Linked DNA regions of Phreatobacter stygius. The protein of the gene in region 2 interacts with the protein of the main gene of each other region in a pairwise test. Links are inferred from orthologs where the notes say so. Each region holds a gene or a part of one and is shown on either strand. Other genes may lie near its edges. The genes, in order: E8M01_RS32705 and E8M01_RS01565.

Region 1 (8,347 bases), 6.6 Mb from region 2 along the record:
ATCAATTGGGAAGGCGCCCCGGTTTCGGCCGAGGAAGCCACCGAAGCCCGCCGCGAACGGCGCGGCGGCAGCGAAGGTGGACGCGGCGAGAACGGCCGTGGCGAAGGCGGACGTGGCGAAGGCGGCCGCGGACGACGCAGCGTCGGCACCTCGCGCAGCGAGGCCCGCAGCACCGAAGAGCGTCCGGCCCGCCGTGAAAAGGCCGCGTCGACCGAGGATCGTCCCGCGCGCCGCGAAGCCGCGCCCCGGCCGGCTGAAGACCGCCCGGCCCGTCGCCAGGAAAGATCGGTGCAAGAGCGTTCGGTGCAAGAGCGTTCGGCCGAGGACCGCCCGGTCGAAGCCCGTCCGGCCGCCCGGGCCGAACGGCCGGCCCGTTCGCAGGCGGCATCCCGCCCGGCCCAGGCCGCCAGCCGCCCGCCGCAGCGCCCCGACGAGGAAGGCGATGCGTCGCATCTGCCGCAGTTCCTGCTTCGACCGATCACTTTCAAGTCTCGCTAACCGCATCACGAATGCCCGGTTTTTTACCGGGCATTCAGCATTGACTGGTTAGCCTGTCGGCCAGAAATCTCGAGGGCGTGCCTTGCGCGCCCTTATTCCCAGTAGGGACGGCCGTTCAGATGTTTGACCGCAACGACGACATTGAACGGACGCACGCCTTCGGCGACCTCGCATTCGGCCAGATCAAGGGCCGCAAGCTCGCGGCCGTGCCGCGCAACTACGAGATCTGGTATACCTATGCGTCGGGCTACCACACGGAATTGTCCGACGCGGTCAATACGATGCTGTCCGAGCATGGCGCGATCGACCAGGACCAGCTCGACGCCATCTATGACCACTACCTCTCGCCCAATCGCCTGACCGAAAAGATCGACGTCGTCGGCAATCGTGTCATGGACGAGATCGAAGACGTCATGCGGATGATCGATTCGGCCGCCGGGCAGGCCACCGCTTATGGCCATGACCTCGCCGGCGCCTCGGCCAAGCTCGCCGCCGCCGCCTCCACCGACGGGGTCAGGACGGTCATCGAGACGCTGGTCCGCTCGACCCGCGAGATCGAAGCCAATAACAAGGCGCTGGAACAGCGACTGAAGGCTTCTCATAGCGAAATCAAGCAATTGCAGGACAATCTTGATGCGGTTCGTACGGAATCCCTGACCGATCCGCTGACCTCGCTCGGCAATCGCAAGTTTTATGACCAGGCGATCGCCAAGGCGGTGGCCCTGGCGCAGAAGTCCGAGACGCCGCTGGCGCTGCTGGTCAGCGACATCGACAATTTCAAGAAATTCAACGACACGTTCGGCCACCTGACCGGCGATCAGGTGCTGCGCCTGGTCGCCCTCTCGGTGAAACAGAACGTCAAGGGACACGATCTCGCCTGCCGTTATGGCGGCGAGGAATTCGCCATCATCCTGCCGGACACGCCCTTGCGCGCCGCCGTGACGGTGGCCGAACATATCCGCCGCGCCGTCATGACCAAGGAATTGATCAAGCGCTCGACCAGCGAAAATCTCGGCCGCATCACGGTCTCGCTGGGGGTTGCCATGTTCCGCCCGGGCGACACGGCGGCGACGCTTTATGAGCGGGCCGACCAGTGCCTCTATGCGGCCAAGCGCAATGGCCGCAACCGGGTGGTCTGCGAGACCGACGCCGAGGCCGACCGAGGCCGCGCCAAGGTCGCCTGACCGGCGGCGAGTGGCGAATAGCGAATGGGGATGAAGCGGCGAGCTCAGCGCGCGTCAACCCTCGCCCGCTTGCGGGAGAGGGTGGCGGCGCATAGCGAGTGCGAACGCATCTCGCGTTCGCTCGATGCTATGAGGCGCCGGGTGAGGGTCTTAAATCCCCCGCCAATCACTTGCGCCCGAAATGCACGTCCAGCATTGACGCAACCACCTCACCCGGCCGCTCCGCGGCCACCCTCTCCCACGAAGGCGCGGGCGAGGGTTGATGCGCGGTCCGTCGTCGCCTGCTTGAGGAGGTGACCGACCAGGCCCTTCATGAAGGCCGAGGCATCGTTGATGTCGCGCGTCACGATCTTCAACCGGCGCTCCGCCCAGGCGTCGAGCAGCGGCACCGCCACGCATGTCCGATCGGTGAAGGCGTTGCCGAGGACACTGCGGGGCACCAGCGCAACGCCGACATTGGCCGCCACCAATTGCAATACCGTGGCGAAATTCTGGGCGTGGATACGAACCTTGAGATGTTTGCCGAGCTTGCCGGCAGTCGCCGCGAGGAACTGGAAATTGCTGCTGGCGCGGTGCATGCAGACGAAGTCGTGGTCGAGCGCCTGGTCGAGCCGGATTGCACCACTCTCCGCCAGCGGATGGCCAGGGGCGACCGTCAGCACGAGGCTGTCCTCGGCATAGGGATAGACCTGCAGGCTGCCCGACGAGATGTCGCTGGCCATGACGCCGATATCGGCGATGCCGTCGCTGACGGCGAGCACGATGTCGTCGCTGTTGTGTTCCTCGAGCTCGATATTCACCTGCCCGTTGGCGACCAGGAAGCCCGCGAGATCGCGTGGCAGGAAACCGTTCAGGGAACTGCTGTTGGCGAACAGTCGGATATTGCCGCGCATGCCCTTGGCGAAACCGCTCATCTCGCCGTGCATGCATTCCAGGTCGGAGAACACCCGCGCCACATGTTTCAGCAGATGCTCGCCGGCGGCCGTCAGCTCCATGCCCCTCGGCGTGCGCAGGAACAGCGCGGTTCCCACCGTCCGCTCCAGGTTCTTCAGCCGGTAGCTCGCCGATCCCGCCGACAGATAGATCTGCGCCGCGCCGGCCGACAGGCTGGCGGCCTCGGCGATCGCCCGGAACAGTTTCAGATCGGTGAGGTCGTAACGCATGAACTGAACAGGGATCCGCCTTTGCCAGCCGCGAGCTTATCTGCCGAAATCGGACCGTGCGAGCGGTGATCCTCCCCGGCCTCACCGTTTCAAACAGGAGAACGCCGCCTTCGGCTCTTTAAACTGGCAAGCCCGCCGGTCCCCGGCCACACCCTCAAGGCCGCAGACCGGTTTCACCCCTGGTCGACACGCGCCCCGGGGAGTTTCCATGCCGCTGCAAGATGCCCTGTCGGGCGTGAAGATCCTCGACCTCTCGCGCATTCTCGCCGGGCCCTGGTGCACGCAGAACCTCGCCGACCTCGGCGCCGATGTGGTCAAGGTCGAGAGCGTCGAGACCGGCGACGACACGCGCGGCTGGGGACCGCCCTTCCTCACCGCGGAGGGGCAGGATCCCTTGTCCGCCTATTTCCTGTGCTGCAACCGGGGCAAGCGGTCCATCGCTATCGACTTCGCCAAACCCGAAGGCGCCGCCCTGGTCAAGCGGCTGGCGGCGCGTTGCGATGTCGTCATCGAGAACTTCAAGAGTGGCTCGCTCCTAAGGTTCGGTCTCGACTATGCCAGCCTGCGGGCCATCAACCCGCGGCTGATCCAGGTCTCCATTACCGGCTTCGGCCAGGACGGTCCGATGGCCGGGCGGCCGGGCTACGACTACGTCTTCCAGGGCATGGCCGGGCTGATGAGCTATACCGGCATTCCCGACGGCCAGGCGGGAGCCGGGCCGCTCAGGACGGGGGTCGCCGTGGTCGATCTGATGACCGGCCTGTACGCGACCATTGCCGTGCAGGCGGCGCTGCGCGAGCGCGAGCGCTCCGGACAAGGCCAGCACATCGACCTTGCGCTGCTCGACGTCGGCGTCGCGCTCAACGCCAATCAGGCGACGAACTATCTGGTTTCGGGCAAGGCCCCGGCACGAAGCGGCAACGCCCATCCCAATTGCGCGCCTTATGAGGTCTTTGCCTGCCGCGACGGGCACATGATCCTGGCGATCGGCAATGACGCGCAGTTCGAGCGCTTCTGCGCCGTCGCCGGTCGCGATGACCTCGGCCGCGACGCGCGTTATCGGACCAATGCCGGGCGGATCGAGAACCTGCCCGCCCTGCGTGAGGAGGTCGCCAGGATCCTGGCGCGCAAGGACCGGCAGGACTGGGGCCGGATGCTCGACGCGGTCGGTGTGCCCTGGGGGCCGATCCAGCCGCTGAACGAGGTCTTCGCCGACGCCCAGGTTCGCCATCGGCAGATCAACCGCACGCTGCGTCATCCGCGGATGGGGGCTATCCCCAGCGTGCGCAATCCGCTGCTGCCGCCGGTCGCCGGCGCCGACGACGGGCGCCCGCCGCCGCTGCTCGGCGAACATACCGAGGAAGTCCTTGCCGAGCTCGGGCTCGGCGCGACCGAAATGGCCGCGCTGCGCAGCGGCAAGGTCATCGCATAGGCGCCTGGTCGTCCTCTGCCATTGCAACAAGAGCGGCCGGCCATCAGCGCCTTGGCGCCGTCCAACAAAAAATCCGGGAGGCCATCATGCCGAAATATCCGTCTCGCCGACATGTCCTGATCGGCGCGGGAGCCATTGCCGTTTCAGGCCGGCGGGCCCAGGCGGCCGACTATCCCACGCGGCCGGTGCAGATCGTCGTCCCCTATGCGCCGGGCGGCACCACGGACATCATTGCGCGCATCGTGGCGCAAAAGCTGACCGAGGTGCTCAAACAGTCCTTCGTCATCATGAACCGGCCGGGCGCCGGCGGCGCGATCGGTTCCGAATTCGGCGCGAAACAGCCGGCCGACGGCTATTCGCTGGTCATGGCGGTCGAAAGTTCCCACGCGGTCAATCCCAATGTCTACAAGGAACGCCGCTACGATCCGGTGCGCGATTTCGCGGCCATCAGCAATCTGGCCGAGGTCCCCAACGTCCTGGTGGTCGGTCCGGAATTTCCGGGCCGCGACTTCGCCTCGTTCCTTGCCGAATTGAAAGCGAAACCCGGCCACTATCATTTCGGCTCGTCCGGCATTGGCGGCCTCAGCCATATGAACGGCGAGCTGTTCATGCATGTCACCGGCACGAAGCTCCAGCACGTTCCCTACCGGGGCCTCGGACCGGCGCTGACCGACCTGATCGGCGGCCGGATCGGTGTGCTGTTCGACAATATCCCCTCGTCGGCGCCTTTCATCGAGGCCGGCAGGATCGCACCGCTGGCGGTGGCGTTCCGGCACAGGCTCGATATCCTGCCGCAGGTTCCGACCTATGCCGAGCTCGGCTTGCCGGCGATGAACAACCCGTCCTGGTTCGGCATCGCCGCACCCGCCGGCACGCCGGCGCCGATCATCGAGGTGCTGAACGGCGCCATCCGGGCGGTGCTCGCCGCCAAGGACGTGGTCGAGGCGATCGGCCGGCAGGGCGCCGTGCCGGCGCCGACCTCGGCGGCCGAGTTCAGCACCTTGATCGCCGACCAGGACAGGGCCTGGAAGAAGATCGTCGACGACATCAATTTTGCGAAACTGTGAGGCGGTGACGGATATGACGGCTCTGAATGATCACTGCACGATCGCCGAGGACGGCAAGGGAACCGTCCGGCTGACGATCAGCAATGCCGGCAAGGCGAATATCCTCAGCAGTCAGGTGATCGATGCCCTGCTTGCCGGCCTCGACCAGCTTTCGCGACGGCCGGAGTTGCGCGCCCTGGTGCTGTCAGGCACCGGCGATCGCACGTTCATCGGCGGCGCACATATCGGCGAAATGGTCGGACTGGACCAGCAAAGCGGCGAACGCTTCATCTCCAGGCTGCGCGATCTGTGCGAGGCGGTCCGCCTCTTTCCGACACCGGTCGTCGCGCGCGTCGCCGGCTGGTGCCTGGGCGGCGGGCTGGAACTGGCCATGGCCTGCGACCTGCGCATCGCGTCCAGCGCCGCGCAATTCGCCATGCCGGAGGTCAAGGTCGGGATCCCCTCGGTGATCCATGCGGCCCTGATGCCCCGGCTCATCGGTTCCGGCCGGACGCGCTGGATGATCCTGACCGGCGAACCGATCGACGCCGCGACCGCGCTGCAATGGGGCCTGGTCGACCAGGTGGCGGACCTCGCGGCTCTGGATACGGCGATCGAGACCACCCTCGCCCCCATTCTGGCCTGCGGACCCGAGGTGATCCGCGCCCAGAAGGTCCTGCTGCGCCAGTGGGACGAATTGCCCCTGGCCCAAGCGATCGAAGCCGGCGTCCCGGCTTTCGGCCGGGCCTTCGCGACCGGCGAGCCGCAGCGCTTCATGCAGGCCTTCCTGGATCACAAGGGGCGATAAGCGAGTGGCGAGTGGGGAGTGGCGAGTGGCGAGCGCGTAAACCCTCGCCCGCTTGCGGGCGAGGGTGGCGCCGCCAGGCGCCGGGTGAGGGTCTGACGAAGGCTGGGCCCTCATTTCCGGCGGGAATGCCCGTCGCGCATCGACGCAACCACCCTCACCCGGCCGCTCCGCGGCCACCCTCTCCCACGCAGACGTGGGCGAGGGTTGACGCGCTGCCGGGACGGCATCATCCCCTATTCGCTATCAGCCATTCGCTACGGCTTGCCCTTTGCCGCCTTCGCTTTCGCCGGCTTCCTGGCGGCGGCGCGCAAGGCGGCGCCCCAGGCATGGCCGGCCCAGCGCTGGAGGCTCGCCTCGTCGTCGAAACAGGCCTCCGGCATGCGCCGGTAGTTCATCGGCATCTGTTTGCCGGCCTTGGTCGTCATGACGAACAGCTCGAGCCCTTCGGCGGCGAATGCGGCGTCGGTCTCGGCATCGGATTTCAGATAGATCACGCCGCCGTCGACCAGGGCGAACATCAGCCCCTCGCGCATGATGCCCTGGCCGCCGAACATGGCGCGGACGGAAATGGTGGCGAAAGGCTGGAACAGGTCGACGAGGAAATCCGGATCGAGCAGGCCGCCCGGCATCAGGAGGCGCCGAGCGCTTCCGGGGCGGCGGGCGTCAGCGCGATCGATTCGCCGCAGCCGCAGGCCGATGTCTGGTTCGGATTGTTGAACACGAACTTGGCCGCCATCTTGTCGATGACATAGTCCATTTCGGTGCCGAGCAGATAGAGCACCGCCTTGGCGTCGATGAACACGCGCACGCCCTTGTCCTCGACGATCTCGTCGAACCTGGCCGGGCCGTCGATGAACTCCATGGTATATTCCATGCCGGCGCAGCCGCCCTTCTTGATGCCGACGCGCAGGCCGGCATCCGGCGAACTGGCGGTCGTCATCAGCGCCCTCACGCGCTCGGCTGCAGCGTCGGTCAGGCGCATGGCCTGCATTTTCGGTAGCGCCATGGTCTCAAAATCTCCGAAACGGACCGGGTTCAAGGCCCGGCGTCCAAAGCATCACATGCCAGATATAGACATTGCCGGCTCGAAGTTAAATCCCGGCGAGCCGGCCGAATTCTACCGAAGATCCGTCACCACATGTTGAGCGCGACCCGCGCCTCGTCCGACATCCGGCTCTGATCCCAGGGCGGATCGAAGGTCAGCGTCACCTTGACCTCGGCAATGCCGGGCACGGCGGCGACCGCGTTTTCGACCATGCCGGGCAATTCGGCGGCCGACGGACAGGACGGCGAGGTCAGCGTCATGTCGATCGCCACCTTGCGGTTGTCGTCGATATCGACGCGGTAGATCAGGCCGAGCTCGTAGATATCGGAGGGGATTTCCGGATCGTAGACCGACTTCATCGCGGCAACGATGTCATCGGTCAGCCGATCGAGCTCCTCCGGCGGAATGGCCGCGGCATCGCCGGCAACCGTCGTATTGAGCGTCTGGGTGTCGTCCATAGGGGTCAAGGTCCCATTTCGGAGGTTCGGGCGAGGCCAAGTCGAGCCTCACCGACAAGAACCCGCGAAAGTCACATAATGCCGCTTGGCTGCCATTTCAAATGGAACGGCTGCAGGCGGCGCGCAGTCAGCCGAACATCAGCTGAACATATCCTGGGCCTTGATCAGGGCTTCGGCAAGCCGGTCGACCTCGTCATGGGTGTTGTAGAGCCCGAATGATGCCCGGCAGGTCGAGGTGACGCCGAAGCGCTGCAGCAGCGGCATGGCGCAATGAGTGCCGGCCCGCACCGCCACGCCGTAGCGGTCGATGACGGTGGCGACGTCATGGGCATGCGCGCCCTTCATCTCGAAGGAGACGATGGCGCCCTTGTTGCGGGCCTGGCCGAAAATGCGCAACGAATTGATCGCGCCGAGCCGCTCATGGGCATGGCGGACCAGGGCATCCTCGTGCGCCCGGATCTTGTCGCGGCCGATCGACATCATGTAGTCGAGCGCCTGGCCGAGCCCGATCGCCTGGACGATGGCCGGCGTGCCCGCCTCGAACCGATGCGGCGGGTCGTTATAGGTCACCCCGTCCATGGTGACGACGCTGATCATCTCGCCGCCGCCATTGAACGGCGGCATGCGCTCCAGGTGCTCGCGCTTGCCGTAGAGCACGCCGATGCCGGTCGGCCCATAGACCTTGTGGCCGGTGAACACGTAAAAATCGGCGT
Region 2 (8,195 bases):
GGAGCGAGGTGACCTCGCCGCTCTGGCTCGACAATTCGGCGACCAGGCTGTGGCCGGTCTCGCGCAGCAGCGAGGTGACCTCGCCGCCGCGGCTCGACAGTTCGGCGACCAGGGCGTCGCCGGTATCCTTCAGCCGGACCGACACTTCGCCGCCGCGGCTCGACAGCTCGGTGACCAGGGCTTCGGCGGAGTCCTTCAGCCGCGTCGCCACTTCGTCGGCGCGCGAGGCAATGGCATGGGTGATGTCGGCACTGGTCGCGGCCAGGTGCTCGGTCATCGTCGTGCCGGTTTCCGACAGCTTGGCGGCCATGGTCGAGCCGGTCTCGGCCATCGCGATGGTGACGCTGTTGCCGGTGTCGGTCAGCACCGTGGTGACCCGGTCGCCGGTGGTCGACAGGGCCCGGGTAACGTCGTCGCTGGTCGCCGCCAGGCGCTCGACGATGTCGGAGCCGCGCACGTGGATCTGGTCGATCATGTGATCGCCGGCGCGGCCGAGCGCCACCGTGATCGCCTCGGCCTTGTCGGCCAGGCTGCCGGTGACGCGCAGGCCGCTTTCGTCGATCCGGCGCGACAGGTTGTCGCCGGCTTCGGCCATCTGCGAGGCGAGGTGCTCGTGGGCGCCGGTGATGGCGCCGCGGACGCGCTCGGAATTGGAGACGATCGCCTCGCGCTGGGTGACCAGTTCCTCGATCAGGTTGCGGATGCGCAGTTCATTGTCGTTATAGGCGCGCTCGAGCGAGGCGACCTCGTTATGGACAAGCGATTCCAGCTCGTTGGCGCGCGCCAGCGCCCGCTCGACGCCGTCGCCCATGGCGGCGACCTCGCGGCGGATGGCCTGGCCGACCGAGACGACGGATTCACGCGCGATGGTTTCCGGCTCGGCCAGGCGAATGGCGACTTCGCTCATGCCGCGCGCGACGATGCGCATTTCCTGGGTGCGGCGGATCAGCCCGCCCATGACGAAGAAGAAGACGACCGGCAGGACCAGCGCGGTGAGGAAGGTGAGGACGGTGGGGGAGGCGAAGTCGACGCTGGCGCCGGCGAGCAGGCGCGAACCGAGGAACAGGCCGAGCCCGGTCCAGGCGATCGACATGAAGAAAGCGATCCAGAGCGGTGTCGCGGAGGCGCGCCTGGACAGACGCTCGAGCAATTGGGCGATGTCGCGCCGGTCGTCATTGGCGGCGGCCTGGCTCGGCGCCACCACGCTGTCGGCGCGTTTGGTGTCGGCAAACAGATCGTCGTCGACCTTGACCGGCGAGGCCGATGCCTTGGCGTTCTCGGCCGACCGGGTCGCCGGCTGGACCTTGGAGGGTTCCTGAACCGCCGGCTTCGTCGTGCCCTTGGCCTCCTCGGTCGCGAGGTTCAGCGCATCCTGGATCGCCGCAAGAGCCGCTTCAGCCGGATCCTGGATCTTCTTGGGAGTGTTCGCCATGGTCGTCGCCCGCGTCCTCATACTCTCGCAGACAGGCCCCCGACAGCCTTCGTGTCACGGCCCAAGTGCCTCTCGGACGCAACACGACGACCGGCGGGACAACAGTCCGCCGCACCAATAATCTACCGATGAGATCTTCGGAAAGATACCGCGACACCCCAGCGTTTCTCAAACATCGTTAACGCCTTGTTCACCATGTTTTTAGCCAAGTACTTGAAATGGCTTGGTTGATGGAATCCCACCCGGCCAAACGTTCCTTTTGTGTTCGTTAACCTGTGGATCAATCAGGGCGAACCGCCCGCTATCCGCGGCCGCGCCGATCGCCGCCGCCTCCCGGCAAGCGAGGACGCCGCGCGATTTCCGAAGCCCGCCGGCCTCGGCTGCGGAGGCCGGCGTTTCCGGTGGCCGGCGCGCGGCGCGCGATCGCCGGTCGCGCCCTCAAGGCCAAGAGCGCGCCACCGCAGCACCATGCCGGTCCAGGTCGTTGTCAACCTTGGCGGTGGCTTGCCCGATCGCCGGCACATCCCGAGACCGGGAAGCCCAGGGATCAAAGCCAGGCGGCAAACCGGGTCCCGTCGCGGGCTTCGGAGCACCGGCCGAAGACCGGCCTTCGACCTCCGGCATCGGCTGACCGGCGCGGCATTTTCATGCCACATTCCCTTGCGAAAGGTTGCCCTTGATCCGTGTTGAGGAAGCGCGGATTTCAAGCATGGAGAAAGCAGTTGAACTATAAATCAGCAATCTTCCCTAAGGTCGTTGTAATTGCCGTTGGCCTTTTTTCTGCGGGAAATGCCTCCGCCGGGGGCGTTCGGGCGGCCGATAACGAACCGCCGGCAGGTCTGTCGCAGCGGCTGGCCCAAAGTCCACTGCCGGCCTGCATTCTCTATTCGTCGTCTCGTTTGACGCCCGAGGGACTGATGCGGTGCTCCTATCAATGCGGCGATCGCATCGTGATCCGCAGTTCCTACAATTCCTGCCCGTCGAGCGTCGCGCGACCGGCGGAGAGATGACGGCGATGCCGTCAGGCCACACCGGGGACTGGTTGCTCCGGCGCTTCGGTGAGGCGCCGCCGCGCCGGTCCACTGTGACCTGTTGAGCAAGATGATGGGTTTGATGACGGCGGGCAGGGTGGCTCCTTGCCTGTCGTTTGGCGGCCTTTCGAAGGTCACACCGGAACCTCCGCCTCGACCTCGCCCCGCCGGGGAGAGGTGAGGCGGGGAGCCTGTTCGCCGGCGGCAGCCAGGAGCGCAGTCCGGGCGGGCAACCTTGATGCCGCGCGGGAATCTGATAATCGGAAATTCCGGCTCATGCGAAGGACAACGCTATGCCGGATGTCTCCACCCTGATGATTTTTGCCGCCGCCGCCGTGGTGCTCACCGCCACGCCCGGGCCCGACATGCTGCTCATGGCCTCGCGCAGCGTTAGCCAAGGGCGGGCCGCCGGCTTCCTCACCTATGCCGGCATCGCGCTTGGCACCTATTGCCATGCGCTCGCCGCCGGGCTCGGGCTGGCGCAGCTCTTTCTCGCCGTGCCGGTGGCCTATGACATCGTGCGCGCCGTGGGCTCAGCCTATCTGCTTTATCTCGCCTGGAAGACGATCCGGTCGGGCGAGGCCGGGTTTGCGCCGTCATCGGGCCTGATGCGGCTGTCCAAGGCGCGCATTCTCGCCGAGGCGCTGGCGACCAACCTGCTCAATCCGAAAATGGTGCTCTTCGTGCTGGCACTGTTTCCCCAGTTCATGCGCCCGGAGGCGGGGGCGATGGTTTTGCAGGCGCTGATGCTTGCGACGATGCTGAACGGCGTCGGCCTTGTGGTGAACGGCGTGGTCATCCTGTTGAGCGATCGCATCCGGATCGGCCTTGGCACAACGGGCCGTTTCCGCTGGCTGCCGCGATATCTGCTGGCCACCGTCTTTGCCGGATTGGCCTGCCGCCTGGCCCTCGGCGGCCGGGACTGACCGTTGCAGGGCTTGCCGCGACGGTGATCCCCGTGGCGCGGTCTGGCCGAACGTGCCACGATCCGGTCGAGAGTGTTCCCTGGATGGCTTGTTTCGCCATGATCGAGAAGTCGACCAAGTCCGTGAGCGCGCCGCCCGCGTCCCGTCCGAGCGAGGCGCAACGCCGCTGGCTGGCCCGCGGCATCGGCCAGCCCGGCGGCAAGTTGCCGCTTTTCGACACGCTCGGGCGCGAGGTGCCGCATTCAACCATCCGGGCCTGTATCGAGGCCGGCTGGGCCGAACCGTGGTTTGCCAACCCGCTCAAGCCGGACTGGCTGGTGTGCAAGCTGACCGATGCCGGCCGCCGCCTGATTGGTTCAAAATCAGCGAAAAATTGACGGAGATTCACCTCCTATCAACCGAATGTCCGGGTTTCACCAGTATTGAGCCCTGGTTTTAACCCCGCCTTGCCGTTCCCATCCGATGATCGGGCGACATGACGCGAGAAGGGCTCGACCTTCTCCCGGACAGGCAGGACACCAGAACCACCATGACCGATGATCCTTCCGGGCACAGCAGCCCCGTCGATCTCGCGCATCTTGCCCGCCAGACCTTCGGCGACCGCGATCTTGAACTGGAGGTGCTGGCGCTGTTCGAACGCCAGTCCCGGGCGATGATCGAACGGTTGCGCCAGGCCACCACGGCCAAGGACTGGGCCTATGCCGCCCATACCCTGATCGGTTCGGCCCGCGGCATCGGCGCCTTCGCCGTGGCGGAAGCGGCGGAAGCCGTCGAGGGCGCCAAGCTCGACTACCTGTCGAGCCAGGCGATCGCCGAACTCGAGCGCCTGGAGGCCGAGGTCGCCGAGGCCAATGCCTTCATCGCCGAGCTGCGCAAGGTGGCCTGATCAGGCGTGCGAGCCGGCCCCCTGGCAAAAGCCCGACCTTTTCGCTATCTCAACGGCACGTCGGGACCGCCGCGGATGATGCGGCGGTTTCGCGTTTGAGCGACCATTCCAGCCGCAAGGGCCGAGCCATCATGCCTCAGATTACCTTCATCGATCATGCTGGCGAGAAGCGCCCGGTTTCCGGCGACGTCGGCGCGACCGTGATGGAAGCGGCGATCAAGAACGGCGTGCCGGGCGTGGTGGCGGAATGTGGCGGCGCCTGTGCCTGCGCGACCTGCCATGTCTATGTCGACGACCAATGGACGGCAATTGTCGGCGAGCCCTCCCATATGGAGGAGGATATGCTCGATTTCGCTTTCGACGTGCGGCCGAATTCGCGGCTGTCCTGCCAGATCAAGATCACCGATCAACTGGACGGCCTGATCGTGACCACGCCGGAACGGCAGGGCTGACCGGCGTAGCCCGGCTTTCGCCGCGGGCCGGCTTCGCGCTAGAGACTGCACGGCTTGGACTGGACCTCATCCGGGATAACCCATGACCCGCCCCATCGAGACCGATTGTCTGATCATCGGCGCCGGCCCGGTCGGCCTGTTCGCGGTGTTCGAGCTCGGCCTCGTCGATGTGAAGGCGCATCTGGTCGACATTCTGCCGAAGGTCGGCGGGCAATGTTCCGAGCTCTATCCGGAGAAGCCGATCTACGACATCCCCGGCTTTGCCTCGGTCAGCGGGCAGGGGCTGGTCGACAACCTGATGAAGCAGATCGAACCGTTCGGCGCCGAATATCATCTCGGCCAGCAGGTCGACGCGATCGAGGTGCTGGGCTCGGCCGAAAAGCCCTTGTTCCGGGTCACCACCGACGCCGACCAGGTGTTCGAGGCGAAGACCATCGCGATCGCCGCCGGCGGCGGCTCGTTCCAGCCCAAGCGCCCGCCGGTTCCCGGCATCGAGAGCTATGAAGGCGGGTCGGTGTTCTATTCCGTGCGCAGAATGGAGCAGTTCCGCGACCGCGACGTGCTGATCGTCGGCGGCGGCGACAGTGCGCTCGACTGGACCTTGAGCCTTGAGCCGGTCGCCCGCTCGCTGACCTTGATGCATCGGCGCGACGAGTTCCGCGCCGTGCCCCATTCGGTCGACCAGATGCGCGCCCTGGTCGCGGCGGGCAAGATGAACCTCGTGTTCGGCCAGATGACCGGGCTCGAAGGCGATGGCCGGACGCTCTCGGCGGTGTCGTGCCGGGGGGCCGACAACCAGCCGTTCCAGGTCGCCTGCAACATGCTGCTGCCGTTCTTCGGGCTGACCATGAAGCTCGGCCCGATCGCCGACTGGGGCTTGAATCTCCACGAAAACCTGATCGCGGTGGATACCGAGAAGTTCGAGACCTCGACGCCGGGCATTTTTGCCATTGGCGACATCAACTGGTATCCGGGCAAGCTGAAGCTGATCCTGTCGGGGTTCCACGAGGCGGCGCTGTTTGCCCAGAAGGTGCACCGCTACGTCTATCCGGAGCGGCGCCTGACGTTCCAATACACCACCTCGTCGTCGAGCCTGCAGAAGAAGCTCGGGGTGGCTTGAAGGGGGGCTGAGCGCGGTGCGTTCGAATGGCGCTGCCGTCCGGTCGGCTTGCTTTGAGATGCGCTCTGGAACCACCGCCTTCACCTCTCCCCGGCCGGTCGGGACAGGGGGCGAGGGGCCTTCCGAAGAAGCACCGTGCAAGGCGCATACGGCCTTGTGCTGAAACGGCAATTCCCCCTCTCCCGGCCTTCGCTACGCGACGGCCGACCTCTCCCCGCCGGGGCTACCGGATTCACACATCTCGACAATCCATGTCTTGGCGCGGTGTTTCTCGCTTCGTCATGGCCGTGCTTGTCACGGCCATCCACGTCCTCCGCGGTCAAGGCAATGCGTGGATGGCCGGCACAAGGCCGGCCATGACGAAAAAGGACGGCGCATGCGCTATCCGTGGTTCTCGTGCGAAGCCTTGAGAGGTGGCGAATTCAGGCCCCTTTGAGAGATGTGTGAATGTCGTAGCCCCGCCGGGGTGAGGTGAAGGCGGTGGTTCTTGCGTGAGCTTCGGCCTTCGATAGGCTCAGGACGAGGGGACCGCTGACCGTTGCGCAAGTCAATGGCCGTCCCCGCACACACCATCGCTCGCAAATAGCATCGCCCCACTGGTCAACCGGAGGACGGCGCAGGGGCGGCATGTCCGCGCGGCCTCTTGGCTGGTCGCGAAAATCGCCTAAACACTGGAGGCCAAGGAGCGAAACAACCGCCATGCCCCCAGCCACGGCTGAGCGCCCGCTCGCCGCGATTGCCGCCCAGCTCGTCTGCTTCACCTTCATTTCGGCCAACGACGTCATCGTCAAGCTGATCGTCGCGGAATTGCCGAGCTGGCAAATCATTGCAGTCAGGAGCGGCTTCGGCCTGGCCCTGCTGGCGCCCGCCATCCTCTGGCGCCTGGCCGATGGCTCGGGCCGGCTCGTCACCCGCCGGATCGGCGCCCATGTCCTGCGCGCCGGCCTCTCGGCGGTCTCGATCGTCACCTATTTCGAGGCCTTGCGTGAGCTCGACCTGCCGGTCGCCACCACCATCCTGTTCGTCACGCCGTTCTTCGTCGTCGCCCTGTCCGGCCTGGCGCTGCGCGAGCGCGTGCCGGCCAATCGCTGGATCGCCGTGGTGATCGGTTTTGCCGGCGCGCTGGTCATCATCAAGCCGGACACGAGCGGCATATCCATGGCCGCGCTCCTGGTGGTGGTCTCGGCCGCCACCTGGGCCGCCACCATGGTCGCCATGCGCGACATGACCCGCACCGAGAGCAGCCTGGCGATCATCGTCTATTTCAACCTGTTCCTGGTCATCATCGCCGGCAGCCTCGCCTGGCCGCTGTGGCAGCCGCTGTCCTGGCGGATCATGGCGATCATCGCTTGCGTCGCGGCGATCCAGCTGATCGCCCAGCAGTTCATGATGGTGGCCTTCCGTTTGGCCTCGGCCTCGGTCACCGCACCGCTGCAATATGTCCAGCTGATCTGGTCGGTGCTGGCCGGCTGGTTCATCTTCGGCGTGATCCCGGCGCTGAACGTCTTCGCCGGCGCGGCGATCATCGTGGCGAGCGGGCTCTACCTGATCCTGAGCGAGCGGAGGTAGAGGGGGCGAGTGGCGAATGGCGAATGGCTGCCGGCGGCGCGATCAATCCGCTCGCACGTGAACCGCTGGCCCTTCACCTCTCCCCGCCGGGGCGAGGTGAGGGGGGCTCACGTGCATGGTTCGGAAAGCCGTGTTGAGCCTGGTTCCGGGGTGCGAGCTCAAATTCGAGCGCAAGCTCCCTCGGACGGCACTCTTGGCCGGCCTCGATATCCGGGTCCCACCCTGCCGCGACACACCGCCGCTTGTTTCGGCCGGGGTGATCGCGCACATATCAGGTCAGTTCAGAGGACCCTCATGCATCGGCTGATCCTGTTGCGTCACGCCAAATCGGACTGGCCGGCAGGCGTGGCCGACCACGAACGCCCGCTCAATGGCCGCGGCCGCCGTGGCGCGCCGCTGATCGGCGGCGCCATGGCCGAGCGGGGTTATGTGCCGGAGCGGGCGCTGGTCTCCAGCGCCCGGCGCACCCAGGAGACCTGGGCGCTGGCCAAGGCGGCCGGGCGGACGCTGCCGGAGGGCAGCGAGGATGCGCGGCTCTACCATGCCTCGGTCGGCATGCTCATGGCGGTCATCGGCCAGACCCCGGAAGAGATCAAAAGCCTGGCGCTGGTCGGCCATAATCCGGGCCTGGAGGCACTGGCGGGGAGCCTGGTGGCCGAGGGGCCGCTGATCGAACGCCAGCGGGTCTCGACCAAATATCCGACCGGGGGTCTCGCGGTGATCGACTGCGATATCGCCGCATGGCGCGACATCCGGCCGAAATGTGGCACGCTCATCGC

What was found.
Region 1: the proteins of E8M01_RS01565 (region 2) and E8M01_RS32705 interact in binary tests that used the Escherichia coli proteins (3 or more experiments, as listed by UniProt). The link is inferred for Phreatobacter stygius from one-to-one orthologs.

Annotation. Positions count from the first base shown.
Region 1 is NZ_CP039690.1:6,914,953-6,923,299, forward strand. The notes cover bases 5,449-8,347. They hold E8M01_RS32705 (HesB/IscA family protein), read right to left. Parts: upstream 7,138-8,347; coding sequence 6,760-7,137; downstream 5,449-6,759. Other genes in these bases: E8M01_RS32695 (enoyl-CoA hydratase), read left to right, coding at 5,449-6,131; E8M01_RS32700 (TfoX/Sxy family protein), read right to left, coding at 6,386-6,760; E8M01_RS32710 (SUF system Fe-S cluster assembly protein), read right to left, coding at 7,263-7,634; E8M01_RS32715 (cysteine desulfurase), read right to left, coding at 7,773-8,347. Also shown: E8M01_RS32670 (DEAD/DEAH box helicase), read left to right, coding at 1-498; E8M01_RS32675 (GGDEF domain-containing protein), read left to right, coding at 618-1,682; E8M01_RS32680 (LysR family transcriptional regulator), read right to left, coding at 1,892-2,845; E8M01_RS32685 (CaiB/BaiF CoA transferase family protein), read left to right, coding at 3,060-4,277; E8M01_RS32690 (Bug family tripartite tricarboxylate transporter substrate binding protein), read left to right, coding at 4,364-5,344; more of E8M01_RS32695, read left to right, coding at 5,358-5,448. UniProt on the Escherichia coli protein: Is able to transfer iron-sulfur clusters to apo-ferredoxin. Multiple cycles of [2Fe2S] cluster formation and transfer are observed, suggesting that IscA acts catalytically.
Region 2 is NZ_CP039690.1:313,226-321,420, reverse strand. The notes cover bases 3,320-6,066. They hold E8M01_RS01565 (2Fe-2S iron-sulfur cluster-binding protein), read left to right. Parts: upstream 3,320-4,406; coding sequence 4,407-4,727; downstream 4,728-6,066. Other genes in these bases: E8M01_RS01560 (NAD(P)/FAD-dependent oxidoreductase), read left to right, coding at 4,810-5,847; E8M01_RS01570 (Hpt domain-containing protein), read left to right, coding at 3,919-4,275; E8M01_RS01575 (hypothetical protein), read left to right, coding at 3,488-3,766; E8M01_RS01580 (LysE family translocator), read left to right, coding at 3,320-3,389. In the rest of the region: E8M01_RS01585 (apolipoprotein A-IV repeat region-like domain-containing protein), read right to left, coding at 1-1,432; more of E8M01_RS01580, read left to right, coding at 2,757-3,319; E8M01_RS01555 (DMT family transporter), read left to right, coding at 6,547-7,416; E8M01_RS01550 (SixA phosphatase family protein), read left to right, coding at 7,711-8,195. UniProt on the Escherichia coli protein: Ferredoxin are iron-sulfur proteins that transfer electrons in a wide variety of metabolic reactions. Although the function of this ferredoxin is unknown it is probable that it has a role as a cellular electron transfer protein.